Regions from separate parts of the Azospirillum sp. B510 genome, predicted to be linked through region 1. Evidence: predicted binding sites of a transcription regulator. Region 1 holds the regulator's gene; the other holds the start of a gene.
What was found. Region 1 encodes LexA, which represses DNA repair genes until DNA is damaged. Its sites were predicted from a motif close to ATGTTCTANTTTGGTTC; they were not measured.
Positions count from the first base shown of each region.

Region 2: a site for LexA is predicted at 2,004-2,020, ahead of recA (recombinase RecA). Genes of this name have one in related genera too.

Region 1 covers NC_013854.1:1,832,884-1,839,648, forward strand. The annotation lists gene trpD (anthranilate phosphoribosyltransferase) at 1-238, shown strand, start outside; gene trpC (indole-3-glycerol phosphate synthase TrpC) at 238-1,041, shown strand; gene AZL_RS08480 (GNAT family N-acetyltransferase) at 1,046-1,549, shown strand; gene moaC (cyclic pyranopterin monophosphate synthase MoaC) at 1,546-2,055, shown strand; gene glp (molybdopterin molybdotransferase MoeA) at 2,060-3,289, shown strand; gene lexA (transcriptional repressor LexA) at 3,488-4,210, shown strand; gene AZL_RS08500 (ComEC/Rec2 family competence protein) at 4,275-6,485, opposite strand; gene gltX (glutamate--tRNA ligase) at 6,585-6,765, shown strand, end outside.
Region 2 covers NC_013854.1:1,383,907-1,390,671, forward strand. The annotation lists gene AZL_RS06410 (ATP-binding protein) at 1-1,932, shown strand, start outside; gene recA (recombinase RecA) at 2,074-3,153, shown strand; gene AZL_RS06420 (cupin domain-containing protein) at 3,253-3,549, shown strand; gene AZL_RS06425 (hypothetical protein) at 3,585-4,160, opposite strand; gene AZL_RS06430 (glycosyltransferase family 2 protein) at 4,251-6,765, opposite strand, start outside.

The sequences.
Region 1 (6,765 bases):
GGATCTGAAGGGCGGCGACGCCCAGGTCAACGCCGCCGCCATCCATGCCCTGTTCGACGGTGTGCGCAGCCCCTACCGCGACATCGTCCTGCTGAACGCCGCCGCCGCCCTGCTGGTGGCCGGCAAGGCCGCGACGCTGAAGGAGGGTGTCGCGATGGCCGCCGACGCCATCGACAGCGGCGGCGCCCGCGACCGGCTGCGCCGGCTGGTTGCCATCACCAACGAGACGGTGGCCTGATGAGCGACGTTCTGACCCGCATCAACGACGACAAGCGCGCCCTGGTGGCGGCCCGCAAGGCCGCCCGCCCGCTGTCGGAGGTCGAGGCCGCGGCCAAGGCCGCCAACGAGACCAATCCGCCGCGCGGCTTCATCCGGGCGCTCAGCGCCGCGGTGGAGGCCGGCCGCTACGGCCTGATCGCCGAGATCAAGAAGGCGAGCCCGTCCAAGGGCCTGATCCGCGCCGACTTCGACCCGCCGTCGCTCGCCCGCGCCTACCGGGAGGGGGGAGCGACCTGCCTGTCGGTGCTGACCGACGAGCCCTATTTCCAGGGCCGGGACGAGTATCTGGTGGCCGCCCGCGCCGCGGTCGATCTGCCGGTGCTGCGCAAGGACTTCATGGTCGATCCCTATCAGATCGTGGAGGCCCGCGCGCTGGGCGCCGACTGCATCCTGATCATCATGGCCTCGCTGTCCGACGCCCAGGCGGCGGAGATCGAGGATGCCGCGATCGCCCAGGGACTGGACGTGCTGGTCGAGGTGCATGACCGCGCCGAGCTGGACCGCGCGCTGGCGCTGAGGACGCCGCTGCTCGGCGTCAACAACCGCAACCTCAAGACGCTCACCGTCGACATCGCGACGACGGAGGAGCTGGCGGCCAATGTGCCGGCCGACCGCATGCTGGTCGCCGAAAGCGGGCTCCACACCCCCGCCGATCTGGCACGGATGGCGAAGGTCGGAGCCCGCTGCTTCCTGGTCGGCGAATCGCTGATGCGGCAGGCCGACGTCACCGCCGCCACCCGCGCCCTGCTCGCCCCGGTCTGATCCGATGGCGGCCGTCTCGACCAATGACATCGCGATCGCCACGGAAAGCCCGCGCCAGGACGCGGTGATCGCGCTGGTCGCCGCCCTCGACCGCTATCTGCTCGACCTCTATCCGGCGGAGACCTGCCACCTGCTGGACATCGCCTCGCTGGAGGCGGCGGACGTCCGTTTCCTCGTCGCCCGCAAGGACGGCGTGCCGGTCGGCTGCGCCGCGCTGCGCGTCGATCATTCCGGCTATCGGCCGGGCGGCTATGGCGAGGTCAAGCGGATGTATGTCGATCCATCCGCCCGTAGCCACCGCGTCGGCGAGCGCCTGCTCGCCCGCCTGGAGGAACTGGCGCGGGCGGAGGGGCTGTCCGCCCTGCTGCTCGAATCCGGCATACACCAGCACGAGGCGCTGGCGCTCTACCGCCGGGCCGGCTTCGCCGACCGTGGCCCCTACGGCTGCTACAAGGACCACGACGTCAGCGTCTTCATGGAAAAACCGCTTCAGGAGACCGGCCGATGAGCGGCTTCACCCATTTCGACGCCGACGGCAAGGCGGTGATGGTCGATGTCTCCGACAAGGCCGACACCGAACGCACCGCCACCGCGGCCGCCACCGTGCTGATGCGGCCGGACACCCTGGCTCTCATCATGCAGGGCGGCGTCAGGAAGGGCGACGTGCTGTCGGTCGCCCGGCTGGCCGGCATCATGGGGGCGAAACGCACCCCGGACCTGATCCCGCTGTGCCACCCGCTGATGCTGACCTCGGTCAAGGTGGATCTCTCCTGCGACCCGGCCCGCAACGCGGTGGACGTGACCGCCACCTGCAAGCTGAAGGGCCAGACCGGCGTGGAGATGGAGGCGCTGACCGCCGTCACCATCGCGGCGTTGACCGTCTACGACATGTGCAAGGCGGTGGATCGCGGCATGACCGTCACCGATGTCCGCCTGCTGCACAAGGCCGGCGGCAAGAGCGGCGACTGGGGTGGCGCCGCCGTGACGCCCGCCGTTCCATCAGCCGGGACCTGACGCCATGATCTCCGTCGCCGAGGCGCGCGCGCGCATCCTGTCGGCCTTCGCCCCGCTGCCGGCGGAGACCGTGGCATTGCCCGAGGCTCTCGGCCGGGTGCTGGCCGGACCGGCGATCGCCCGCCTGACCCAGCCGCCCTTCCACGCCGCCGCCATGGATGGCTGGGCGGTGCGCGCCGCCGACATCGCCGCCGCGACCGCGGAGACACCCGTCACGCTCCGCCGCATCGGCGAATCCGCCGCCGGCCATGCCTTCGCCGGCAGGATCGGGCCGGGCGAGGCCGTGCGCATCTTCACCGGCGCGCCCCTGCCCGAGGACGCCGACGCCGTGGTGATGCAGGAGGATTGCGACGCCGACGATACCAGCGTCCGGATCGGCCGCGCCGTGGTCGCCGGCCGCTTCGTCCGGCAGGCTGGATTCGACTTCACGGCCGGGCAGGAGCTGCTGCCGCGGGGCCGGCGCCTGACCGCCCGCGACATCGCGCTGGCCGCCGGCGGCAATCTGCCCTGGCTGTCGGTCCATCGCCGGCCGCGCATCGCCATCCTCGCCACCGGCGACGAGATCGCCCTGCCCGGCGACCCGCTGGGGCCGAGCCAGATCGTCAGCACCAACGCGCTCGGCCTGTGCGCCCTGGTCACCGCCCAGGGCGGCCTCGCCCACAATCTCGGCGTCGCCAGGGACACGCCGGACAGTGTCGCCACACTGGCGAAGGGAGCGGCCGGCTGCGACCTGCTGGTCACCACCGGCGGCGCCGCCCATGGCGATTACGACCTTGTGCGCGACGTTCTGGCCGACTACGGGCTGACGCTGGAGGTTCAGGCCGTGGCGATGCGGCCGGGCAAGGCGGTGATGTTCGGGCGCGCCGGGTCGGTTCCGCTGCTGGGCTTGCCGGGCAATCCGGTTTCCACCGGTGTCACCGCCCTGCTGTTCCTACGCCCGGTCCTGCGCCTGTTGCAGGGATTGCCGCCCGAGGACGACCGCCCGCCGCCGCGCGCCCGCCTGGCCACCGCCCTGAAGGCCAACGACCGCCGCGAGGATTACCTGCGCGCGACCCTGGCCACCGGCCCCGACGGCATTCCGACGGTGACGCCCTTCGCCCGCCAGGACAGCGCCATCACCTCGCTTTACGCCCAGGCCGACTGCCTGATCCGTCGCCCGCCCAATGCCGACCCGGAGCCGGCCGGCGCCATGGTGGCCGTGCTTCCCCTGACTGATGGAGCGCTCAGCGTCTGACCGCCCGCCATCCTCGCGACCTTGCGGATTGAACAGTGAACGGAGGCGGGAAAACCGTTTCATACCGTTCCAAATGTTCCATTCAAGTTCTCAAATAGGACGGTGGGGGCTTGACGCGCCCCAGGAACCAAACTAGAACAGGGGAGCAACGTTTGGTTTTTGTTCCATCTTCAGTCTGGCGACGGCCGGGAGGCATCGATGCTCACGCGCAAGCAGCATGAATTGCTGCTGTTCATCCACGAACGGCTCGGCCAGGGCGGTGTCTCGCCGTCGTTCGACGAGATGAAGGACGCCCTGGGGCTGAAGTCCAAGTCGGGCATCCACCGCCTGATCACCGGGCTCGAGGAACGCGGCTTCATCCGCCGCCTGCCCCATCGCGCCCGCGCGCTGGAGGTTCTCCGCCTGCCCGAGGGGCTGGACGCCGCCCGTTCCCGTGCCGCCGTCAAGCCGAAATTCCAGCCCAACGTCATCCGGGGCGATTTCGCCTTCGCCAGCCGTGACGCCGCCCCGCCCGCCCCCGCTCCGGCGTCCGCGAACGAGACGGTGCAACTGCCGCTCTATGGCCGCATCGCCGCCGGCACCCCGATCGAAGCCCTGCGCGACAACAGCGCCTTCGTCGATATCCCCGCCTCGATGCTGAGCACCGGCGACCATTACGCGCTGGAGGTGTCCGGCGACTCGATGGTCGAGGCCGGTATTCTCGACCACGACACCATCATCATCCAGCGCTGTGACTCGGCGGAGAACGGCACCATCGTCGTCGCTCTCGTCGATGAGGGCGAGGTGACGCTGAAGCGCCTGCGCCGCAAGGGCAACACGGTGGCGCTGGAACCCGCCAACGCCGCCTATGAAACCCGCATCTTCGGCGCCGACCGCGTCCGCGTGCAGGGCAAGCTGGTCGGGCTCGTTCGGAAATACTGAGACGCTGACACCCCCTCCCCCGCCCGGCGGGGGAGGGTCGGGGGGGCAAGGAGCCCGCCCACATTCACCTCCCTCCGGTCCAGGGCCGATCGCCCCGCACGCCCCGCACCGTCTCCACCTTTATCCCATCGGCCGTGACGGTCAGCGCATGCGCCCCCTCATGGCGCAATGCCCAGCGGTCGATCACCAGATCCGCCCGGCATCCGCGCGCCACCGCCGTCGTCACCACCGCATCCGCCGCCCCGCAATCCTCGTCCAGCGCATCCGGCAGGCGGGACAGGGCCATGCTCCTCCCCCGTACCCGATAAAGACAGCCCAGCCCATCGCAGCCCAGCGACCGCTCCCCGTCGCTCCATTCTCCCGCCGCCGGCCAGGGGTCGGCCGCCGTCCGCTCGCCATCCCGCTCCCGCCAGGTCTCGGTCACCCGTCCGCCCCCCTTGACCGACGCGCTGAGCCGCCCATCCGGCATCCTCACCGCCATCACCGTGCCATCCCCGGCCACCAGCACGTCCGGCCGCTCCGCCAGCATCGGTGCGGCCAGGCCGGCGAGGATCGGCAGCATTCCCAGCCAGCGCCACCGCCGCGTCCACACGCAGAGCCAGATGCCGCCCAGCACCAGCGCCGTGAAACCCCCGGCCGGCATCGCCGGCACGGTCAGCGACGCCCAGGGCAGACGGCCGAAGAATTCGGCGGTCCAGATCACCGCGCGGTCCCCCCAGTTCATGGCGATCAGCGCCGGCTCCTCCCATCCGAAGGGCAGCAGCGCATAGGCGATCAGGCTCCACGGCATGACCCAGAAGGAGGTGATGGGAATGGCGATCAGGTTCGACAGCACGCCATAGAAGGCGATCTGCTGAAAATGGAAGAGCGAGAAGGGCAAGGTCGCCAGCGTCGCCACCACGCTGGTCAGCAGAATGCCGCCGACATAGAACAGCCCGCGCACGACCCACCCGGCATCGCGTCGCCACTCGGCCAACCGGGGACTGCCGCGCTCGAAGGCGGCGATCAGCGCCACCACCGCCGCGAAGGACATCTGGAAGCTGGGGCCGAGCATCCCCTCCGGATCCATGGCGATGGTGACCATCCCGGCGAAGGCGACCAGCCGCATGCTCAAGGGATGGCGGTCGAGCATGATCGCCCCCATCACCATGCCGGTCATCAGCACCGACCGCACCGTCGGCAACGGCGCCCCGACCAGCAGCGTGTAGGCGAGCGCCGACAGGATGCCGAACAGAGCCGCGATCTTCTTGATCGGCCAGCGCAGCGCGATGTAGGGCACCAGCGCCAGCAGCGCCCGGACCACATAGAACAGGATGCCGGCGGCGATGCCGACATGCAGGCCCGAGATTGACAGCAGATGCGCCAGTCCGCTGTTGCGGAAGTCGTCCATCGTCCCATCCGGGATCCCGAACTCCTCGCCGTTCAACAGGGCGGTGGTGACGCTGGCCTCGACCGGGTCGCCGATGGCGGTGGCCACGCGCTCGGCGATGGCGCCGCGCGCCCGCTCGAAGGCGATGGCGATCGTGCTCCACCCCGTCACCGGCGGCGCCTCGATCTGCTCGGGCCCACCGGTGGCGAAGCCGGTGGCGCCGAGCCCCATGAACCAGGCCCGGCGCTGGAAATCGAAGGCCCCCGGTTCGGCCGGCGCCTGGGGCGGCAGCAGCGTCGCCCGCACCCGCACCACCGATCCGGGCGGCGGAGCGGGATAACGGTCCGACAGGCGGATGCGCAGCGCCGCCGGCGTCCGTTCCGGCGCCAGCCGGCTGACCGTCACCTCCCGCAAGGTGATGCGGGACGCCCCCGGCCGCCGCTCCACCGCCATCACCCGGCCGGTGACGGTGGCGCCGGCGATGCAGCGGCTCAGGACCGGCGCCGCCACCCGCGCGGTATGGGCCTGGGCCACCAGAAAGCCGGCGGCCACCATCAGCAGCATCGTCACGGCGGCGGCCAGCGCGAACCAGCGCCGCACCATCAGCAGCAGACCGCCGCCGCAGCCGGCCGCGGCCAACCCGCTCCACCAGACAGGCTCCTGGCGCAGGCCGAAATACAGCGATACCCCGGCCCCGAAGGCGACGGGAAGCCACAACACCCAGCGCTCCGCCTCGGCCTCGGCCAACGCCGCGAGTCGCCTGCCCGTGAGCGCCAGCAGGCGCCGCCAGCCGCCGCCGAGCGCCGCCGGACCGTCCGTCTCCTCCTCCGGCCAGCCGGCCGCCGTCACCGGGAACGGACTCCCGGCGCGGCGATGACGCCCGCGTACCCCATGGCGATCGTCCATGCGCGCATCGCATTGCCTCCAAGCCCGGTGGCTGTGTTAAACCACGGTGTCGAACCACCGGCGCATCATACCAGCGCCGAACCGGAAATTGAGAGACCGATGACCGTCGTCACCCGCTTCGCTCCGTCGCCGACCGGCTTTCTGCACATCGGCGGTGGCCGCACCGCCCTGTTCAACTGGCTGTACGCCCGCAACACCGGCGGCAAGTTCCTGCTGCGGATCGAAGACACCGACCGGCAACGCTCCACCGACGCGGCGGTCGACGCCATCCTCGACGGGC
Region 2 (6,765 bases), 450 kb from region 1:
GTCATGCTGCGCGAGCAGGCCAAGCTCGCCGATTTCATGGAGCATGCGCCGGTCGGCTTCTTCTCGGTCGACCAGAACGGCCAGTTCCTGTTCGTCAACGCCACGCTGGCCCAGTGGCTGGAGGCGCTACCCGGCGACCTGACCGACGGCGACGCGCGGCTGCACGGCATCCTGGCCGCCCCGCCGCTCACCGCCGCCCCGTATGACCTGTTCGATCACGGCGGCGGCGAGCAGCGCGGCGAGCTGACCATGGTCGGCCTGCGTGGCCGGCGTTTCCAGGTGGCGGTGGCTCAGAGCGTGGTGCATGCCGACGACGGCACCATCCACACCCGGTCGGTGGTGCGCGACCTGTCTCCCGAGCGGGAATGGCAGGAGGCGTTGCGCCTGTCCGAGCAGCGCTTCCAGCGTTTTTTCGAGGATGCGCCGATCGGCATCGCCCTGGTGGACGAGACCGGGCAACTGACGGAATGCAACGAGGCCTTCCTGGCGCTGATCGGCAGCGAGGCCGGCAGCGTCATCGACCGCCCGATGGCCGAGCTGATCGTCCCGGCGGAGCGCGAGGTGGTGACCACCCGGCTGAAATCGGTGCAGGGTGGCGCCGATCCGGCCCACCCGCTCGAGGTGCGGCTGTCCGGCGGGCGGGAACTGACCGCCCAGCTCTATGCCCGGCGCCTGGCCAACCCGGTCCGCACCGATGGCCGGATGGAGATGGGGCGGGGGGATGGCGTCGGGCTGATCCTGCACTTCATCGACATGACCGAGCGCAAGAGCCTGGAGGCGCAGTTCGCCCAGTCGCAGAAGATGCAGGCGGTCGGCCAGCTGGCCGGTGGCGTGGCGCACGACTTCAACAACCTGCTGACGGCGATGATCGGCTTCTGCGACCTGCTGCTGCTGCGGCACAAGCCGGGCGACCAGTCCTTCAGCGATATCATGCAGATCAAGCAGAACGCCAACCGCGCCGCCAATCTGGTACGGCAGCTTCTGGCCTTCTCGCGCCAGCAGACCCTGCAACCGCGCGTCATCAACGTGACCGACGTGCTGGCGGAGCTGGCGAACCTGCTGCGCCGGCTGATCGGCGAGAATATCGAGTTGAAGATGATCCATGGCCGCGAGCTGGGGCTGGTCAAGGTCGACCAGAACCAGTTGGAACAGGTCATCATCAATCTGGTGGTGAATGCCCGCGACGCCATGGCCGGCGGCGGCAAGCTGACCATCAACACCACCAACCATGTCGTCAGCGAGCCGGAACGGCGGGAGCATGAGACGGTTCCGCCCGGCGGCTACGTCTCCATCGATGTGATCGACACCGGCTGCGGCATCGCGCGCGAGAATCTGCAACGCATCTTCGAGCCCTTCTATACGACCAAGGAGGTCGGGTCGGGCACCGGGCTCGGCCTGTCGACGGTCTATGGCATTGTGCGGCAGACCGGCGGCTTCGTCCTGGTCGATTCGGCGGTGGGGGAGGGAACCACCTTCACCATCCTGCTGCCGCATCACCAGGGCGACCTGCGTCCGGTCGATGTGGCGGAGCCGCGTGAGCGGCGCGGCAGCGATCTGACCGGCAGCGGCACCATCCTGCTGGTGGAGGATGAGGACGCCGTCCGCGTCTTCTCCGCCCGCGCGCTGCGCAACAAGGGCTATCAGGTGCTGGAGGCCAAGAATGGCGAGGCGGCACTCCAGCAGATCGAGGCCAACGGCGCCTCCATCGACCTGCTGATCACCGATGTGGTGATGCCGCAGATGGACGGTCCGACGCTGGCCCGCCATGTCCACGAGCTGCGGCCGGAGATGCGCGTGATCTTCATTTCCGGCTATGCCGAGGACCGTCTTGGCGAGATCGACGGGGTCGAGGTCGCCCATTTCCTGCCCAAGCCCTTCTCGCTGAAGCAGCTTGCCTCCAAGGTGAAGGAGGTCATCCGCGACGGGCGCTAGGCGAAAGGGAGATAGCCCGGACCACGTCCGGAAAACGGGAACGCACCGGAAACATCAGCTCTTGCAAACAAGAACGAAGAGAGTACATTCAGCTTCGTTGCAAGAGCGCCGACCGTGTGTTCTAAGAGAGGGGTACCGGGCATGTCGTCCGCACAGCTTCGTTTGGTCGAGAAGGATTCCATGGACAAGCAGAAGGCGCTCGATGCCGCCCTGAGCCAGATCGAACGCGCGTTCGGCAAGGGCTCGATCATGAAGCTCGGCGCTCGCGAGAATCTGGTCGAGACGGAGGTGGTGTCCACCGGCTCGCTGGGTCTCGACATCGCGCTGGGCATCGGCGGCCTGCCGCGTGGCCGTATCGTCGAAATCTACGGTCCGGAAAGCTCGGGCAAGACGACGCTGGCTCTGCACGCCATCGCCCAGGCCCAGAAGAATGGCGGGACCTGTGCCTTCGTCGACGCCGAACACGCGCTCGACCCGTCCTATGCCCGCAAGCTCGGCGTCAACATCGACGAACTGCTGATCTCGCAGCCGGATGCCGGCGAGCAGGCGCTGGAGATCGCCGACACGCTGGTACGGTCCGGCGCCATCGACGTGCTGGTCGTGGACTCGGTGGCCGCCCTGGTGCCGCGCGCCGAGCTGGAAGGCGAGATGGGCGACAGCCATGTCGGCTTGCATGCCCGCCTGATGAGCCAGGCGCTGCGCAAGCTGACCGGCTCCATCGCCAAGTCGAACTGCCTGGTCATCTTCATCAACCAGATCCGCCTGAAGATCGGCGTGATGTTCGGCAACCCGGAGACGACGACCGGCGGCAACGCCCTGAAATTCTACGCCTCCGTCCGTCTCGACATCCGCCGCATCGGTTCGATCAAGGATCGCGACACCGTCGTCGGCAACCAGACCCGCGTCAAGGTGGTGAAGAACAAGATGGCCCCGCCCTTCCGCGTGGTCGAGTTCGACATCATGTATGGCGAGGGCGTGTCGAAGGTCGGCGAGCTGCTCGACCTCGGCATCCAGGCCGGGGTGGTCGACAAGTCGGGCGCCTGGTTCAGCTATGACGGTACGCGCATCGGCCAGGGTCGGGAGAACGCCAAGACCTTCCTGCGCAACAACCCGGAGATGGCCGACGCCATCGAGGCCAAGATCCGCGGCAACGCCGGCCTGGTCGCCGATGCCATGATGGGCACCCCGGAAACCGACGGCGAGGCCTCCACGCCGGAGTAAGGCATCCGCTGCCTTCGGAAGCCCGCCGTCTGTGAGGGCGGCGGGCTTTCCTTCTGCTCGCGGGATTCAGGAGCGGATCAAGGATTTCAGGGGGAAGCGATGATCAATCTGATCGCGGAAACGGCGACGCTGCCTCAGGCGTGGCGGTCGCGGATCGTTGGCAAGATCGCCGGAGCCAATCTGAAAATCATCCGCATGGATGAGGCCGGCATTCCATCGGAAAGCCATGCCGATTTCGACGAGGCGCTTTTCGTTCTCGAAGGCGCCATGACGCTCGACGTCGAAGGCGAGCTGATCAACATGGCGGCGGGTGACTTTTTCGTCGTCCCGGCGGGCAAAAGCCACCGTGTCCTGGAAGGAAGCCATGGCATCCTGTTCCTGGTCGATGCGGAATAAGGCAGCCCGATCACGATCCGATAGAACCGGCTCCTTCAGACATCCACCACCATGTGCGGCCTGAACGCGCCCTCCAGCGTCAGCAGCAGATGGAGATAGACCGCCACCTTGCGGGCGCGGTCGCTGTTGCGTGACAGGCAATCGCGCAGCTGTTCCGCCAGTCGCGCGGTTTCCGGGTCCTGTTGGGGGGCGGCGGCGGTGACGGCTTTGACGATATGCTCCGGATCGACCGGAACCGGGGCCGCCGGGTCCTTCAGCAGCGCTTCGGCCAGCGCCTCCTCGTCATGGTCGGCCGGGGAGGGGGTGGATGGCGGTGGCGGGGCCTGCCGTGCCAGATGGCTGCGGAGATTGTCCTTCAGCCGGTTCCGCTGACCCTCGTCCAGCCCGTCGAACTGGTCGACCTCGTCGAACAGAAGGTCGTAGAGCCGTCGGCGTTGCGGGTTCGGCGGGTTCTGGCCGCGCCGCTCCTGCTCGCGGTCCTGCTGTTCCTTGCGCGGGTTGCGGCGGTGGTTGCGGTCGGTGGCGCTGCCGGCCCGTTCCACACCCGCAGTGGTGCGGACGCTGAATTCCGGCGGACCAATGCCGCCGCCGGAGGAGAGAGTGCCCGCCATCAGCCGCCTCCCGGAACAGAGGGTCCCAAGCGGTAAAGTCTGGCAGAGCCGGCGCTTTCGTCAATGCGAAAGCGCCGGCTTGGGTCCATGTCAGTCGCCGGCGCCGGCCCCGACGGCGCCATTGGCGGCCTCGGGCTTGCTCTTGCCGAAGCCGATGGTGGGGAAGACATTGATCAGCGCGGTGATGAAGGCGGCGAGATAGGGCAGCGACTGCACCACCAGCAGGCCCGACCACATGAAGGCGTCACGGTTCTCATGGCCGAAGACCATGACGATGGCCAACGCCGCGCCCCACAGCGACACCAGCAGCACCAGTTCCTCCCGCGCCATCAGGAAGGCCTGCATCAGCGCCGGCTGGTTCTCGCATTTCGGCGTGCGGACGAAGGGGCGGCCCGAGGTGAAGATGCCCAGCCACATGGCGCGGCCGACCGTATGGGTCAGCGCCATGCCGGCGACCGCCGCCCCGACCTTGTCCCAGAAGCCGCATTTCACCCGCGCCTCATAGAGCCAGAGCGAGGCGCCGACCTTGAAGGCGAAGACGCTCAGCGTCGGGATCATGAAGACGTTGGGCGGGAACTCGAAATATTTGGGGAAGGCCATCAGGCCGATCGACCACAGGATGCCGGCGATGCCGAACACCATATGGGCGGCGTCGGCGAACCAGGGCAACCAGCCGGTGATGAAATGGTATTTCTGGCCGGTGGTCAGCTCCTTGGCGCCCGGCGACAACTGGCGCCAGTGATGCTTCAGGATCTGCACGGCGCCGTAGGCCCAGCGGAAACGCTGCGTCTTGTAGGCGGAGAAGCTGTCGGGAACCAGGCCCTTGCCGTAGCTTTCCGGCATATAGACGGCCTCATAGCCATGCTCGAACAGGCGCAGGCCGAGGTCGGCGTCCTCGGTGATGCACCATTCGCCCCAGCGGCCGACCTTCTCCAGCGCCGTCTTGCGGATGATGGTCATGGTGCCGTGCTGGATGATCGCGTTGCGCTCGTTGCGCTGGATCATGCCGATGTGGAAGAAACCGGCATATTCCCAGTTGGTCATGCGCTGGAACAGGTCATGTTCCCACTCGCGGTAATCCTGCGGCGATTGGACGAAGCCGACCTCCGGCCGGTTGAAGTGTGGGATCGTCGCCTTCAGCCAATCGGGATGGACCTGATAGTCGCTGTCGATGACGGCGATGTGCTCGGCGTCGGGAGCGGTCTGGGCCAGGCCGAAATTCAAGGCGCCCGCCTTGAAGCCCGGCCAGTTGTCGAGGTGGAAGAAGCGGAACTTCGGCCCCAGCGTCTTGCAATATTCCTCGATCGGGCGCCAGACGGCCGGATCCTTGGTGTTGTTGTCGAGCAGCAGGACTTCGTAATTCGGGTAGTCGAGCCTGGCCAGCGCGTCCAGCGTCTGCATGACCATGTGCGGCGGTTCGTTGTAGCAGGGCACATGGATCGACACCTTCGCCGCGTTGGGCAGCGGGGCGGCGGAGCAGGGGATGAATTTGCGCTTGAACTTGTGCTGCCAGACGACCTCGGTCAGTTCCATGCCGTCGATCAGCATCACCGCGAACAGCACCAGCTGACAGAAGATCAGCAGGCCCCAGGCGATCTCGGTGGTGAGCGCGAGGCCGGCGGCCGAGGCCGCGCTGACGGTGAAGACGAGGACGGAGGCCACCGCCTGGATCAGCGCGCCGTAGAAGATCTGGCCGCCGATCCTGAGGTCGCCGCGCCGCCACAGGAAGAAGACCAGCGGCAGGAAGCCGAGCGCCACGGCGGTGGCGCACTTGATCTCCCAGTTGCGGATCTCCTGCACGCCGCCGATCATCGGGAATTTCGGATTGCGCTGGTAATCCCACAGGCCCCAGCTTGTGCCGGCGGTGCCCTCGATCTCCCGCTTCCAGGGCTGGTCGAAGGCCTCCATGATGAAATAATCGAGCTTGTTCTGGGCGGCGACGTTCAGGAAATTGCGGATGAACTTGGCCTGATTGACCTGGCTGGCCTCGGCGCCCCGGCGCCACGGGCCGTCGGCGGGCCAGCCGATCTCGCCGATCAGGATGTGCTTGTTGGGGTATTTCTGCTTCAGCTCGTTGTAGCGGAACATGGCGTAGTCGACCGACTGGTCGACCGGCACGCCTTCCCAATAGGGCAGCAGGTGGACGGCGAGGAAGTCGACCGCCGCGACCAGTTCCGGGTTCTTCAGCCAGACGTGCCACGGCTCGGCGATGGAGACCGGGACGTTGACCTTCTTCTTCACCCGCTTGATATAGTCGATGGCCTGCGGAACGGTCAGGTCGGCGCGCAGGATCGCCTCGTTGCCGACCAGAACGCGGCGGACGTTGCTGTTGGCGCGGGCCAGCTTGATCAGGCCGGCCAGCTCCGGCTCGTCGATCTCGGGCTTGCCGGTGGTCCAGGCGCCGGCGGTGACCGGCAGGCCATGCTTGCCGGCGATGGCCGCCACCATTTCCGAACCGTCGGTGGTGGAATAGGTGCGGACGGCCTTCACCGCGCCCTCCAGCGCGTCCATGTCCTTTTCAATATCGTCGGCGGATGCCTTGTCGCCCTTCGATGGGCTCTTGTCGGAATGGAAGGGGGTATAGGCGACGCCGGTGATGGCGCCG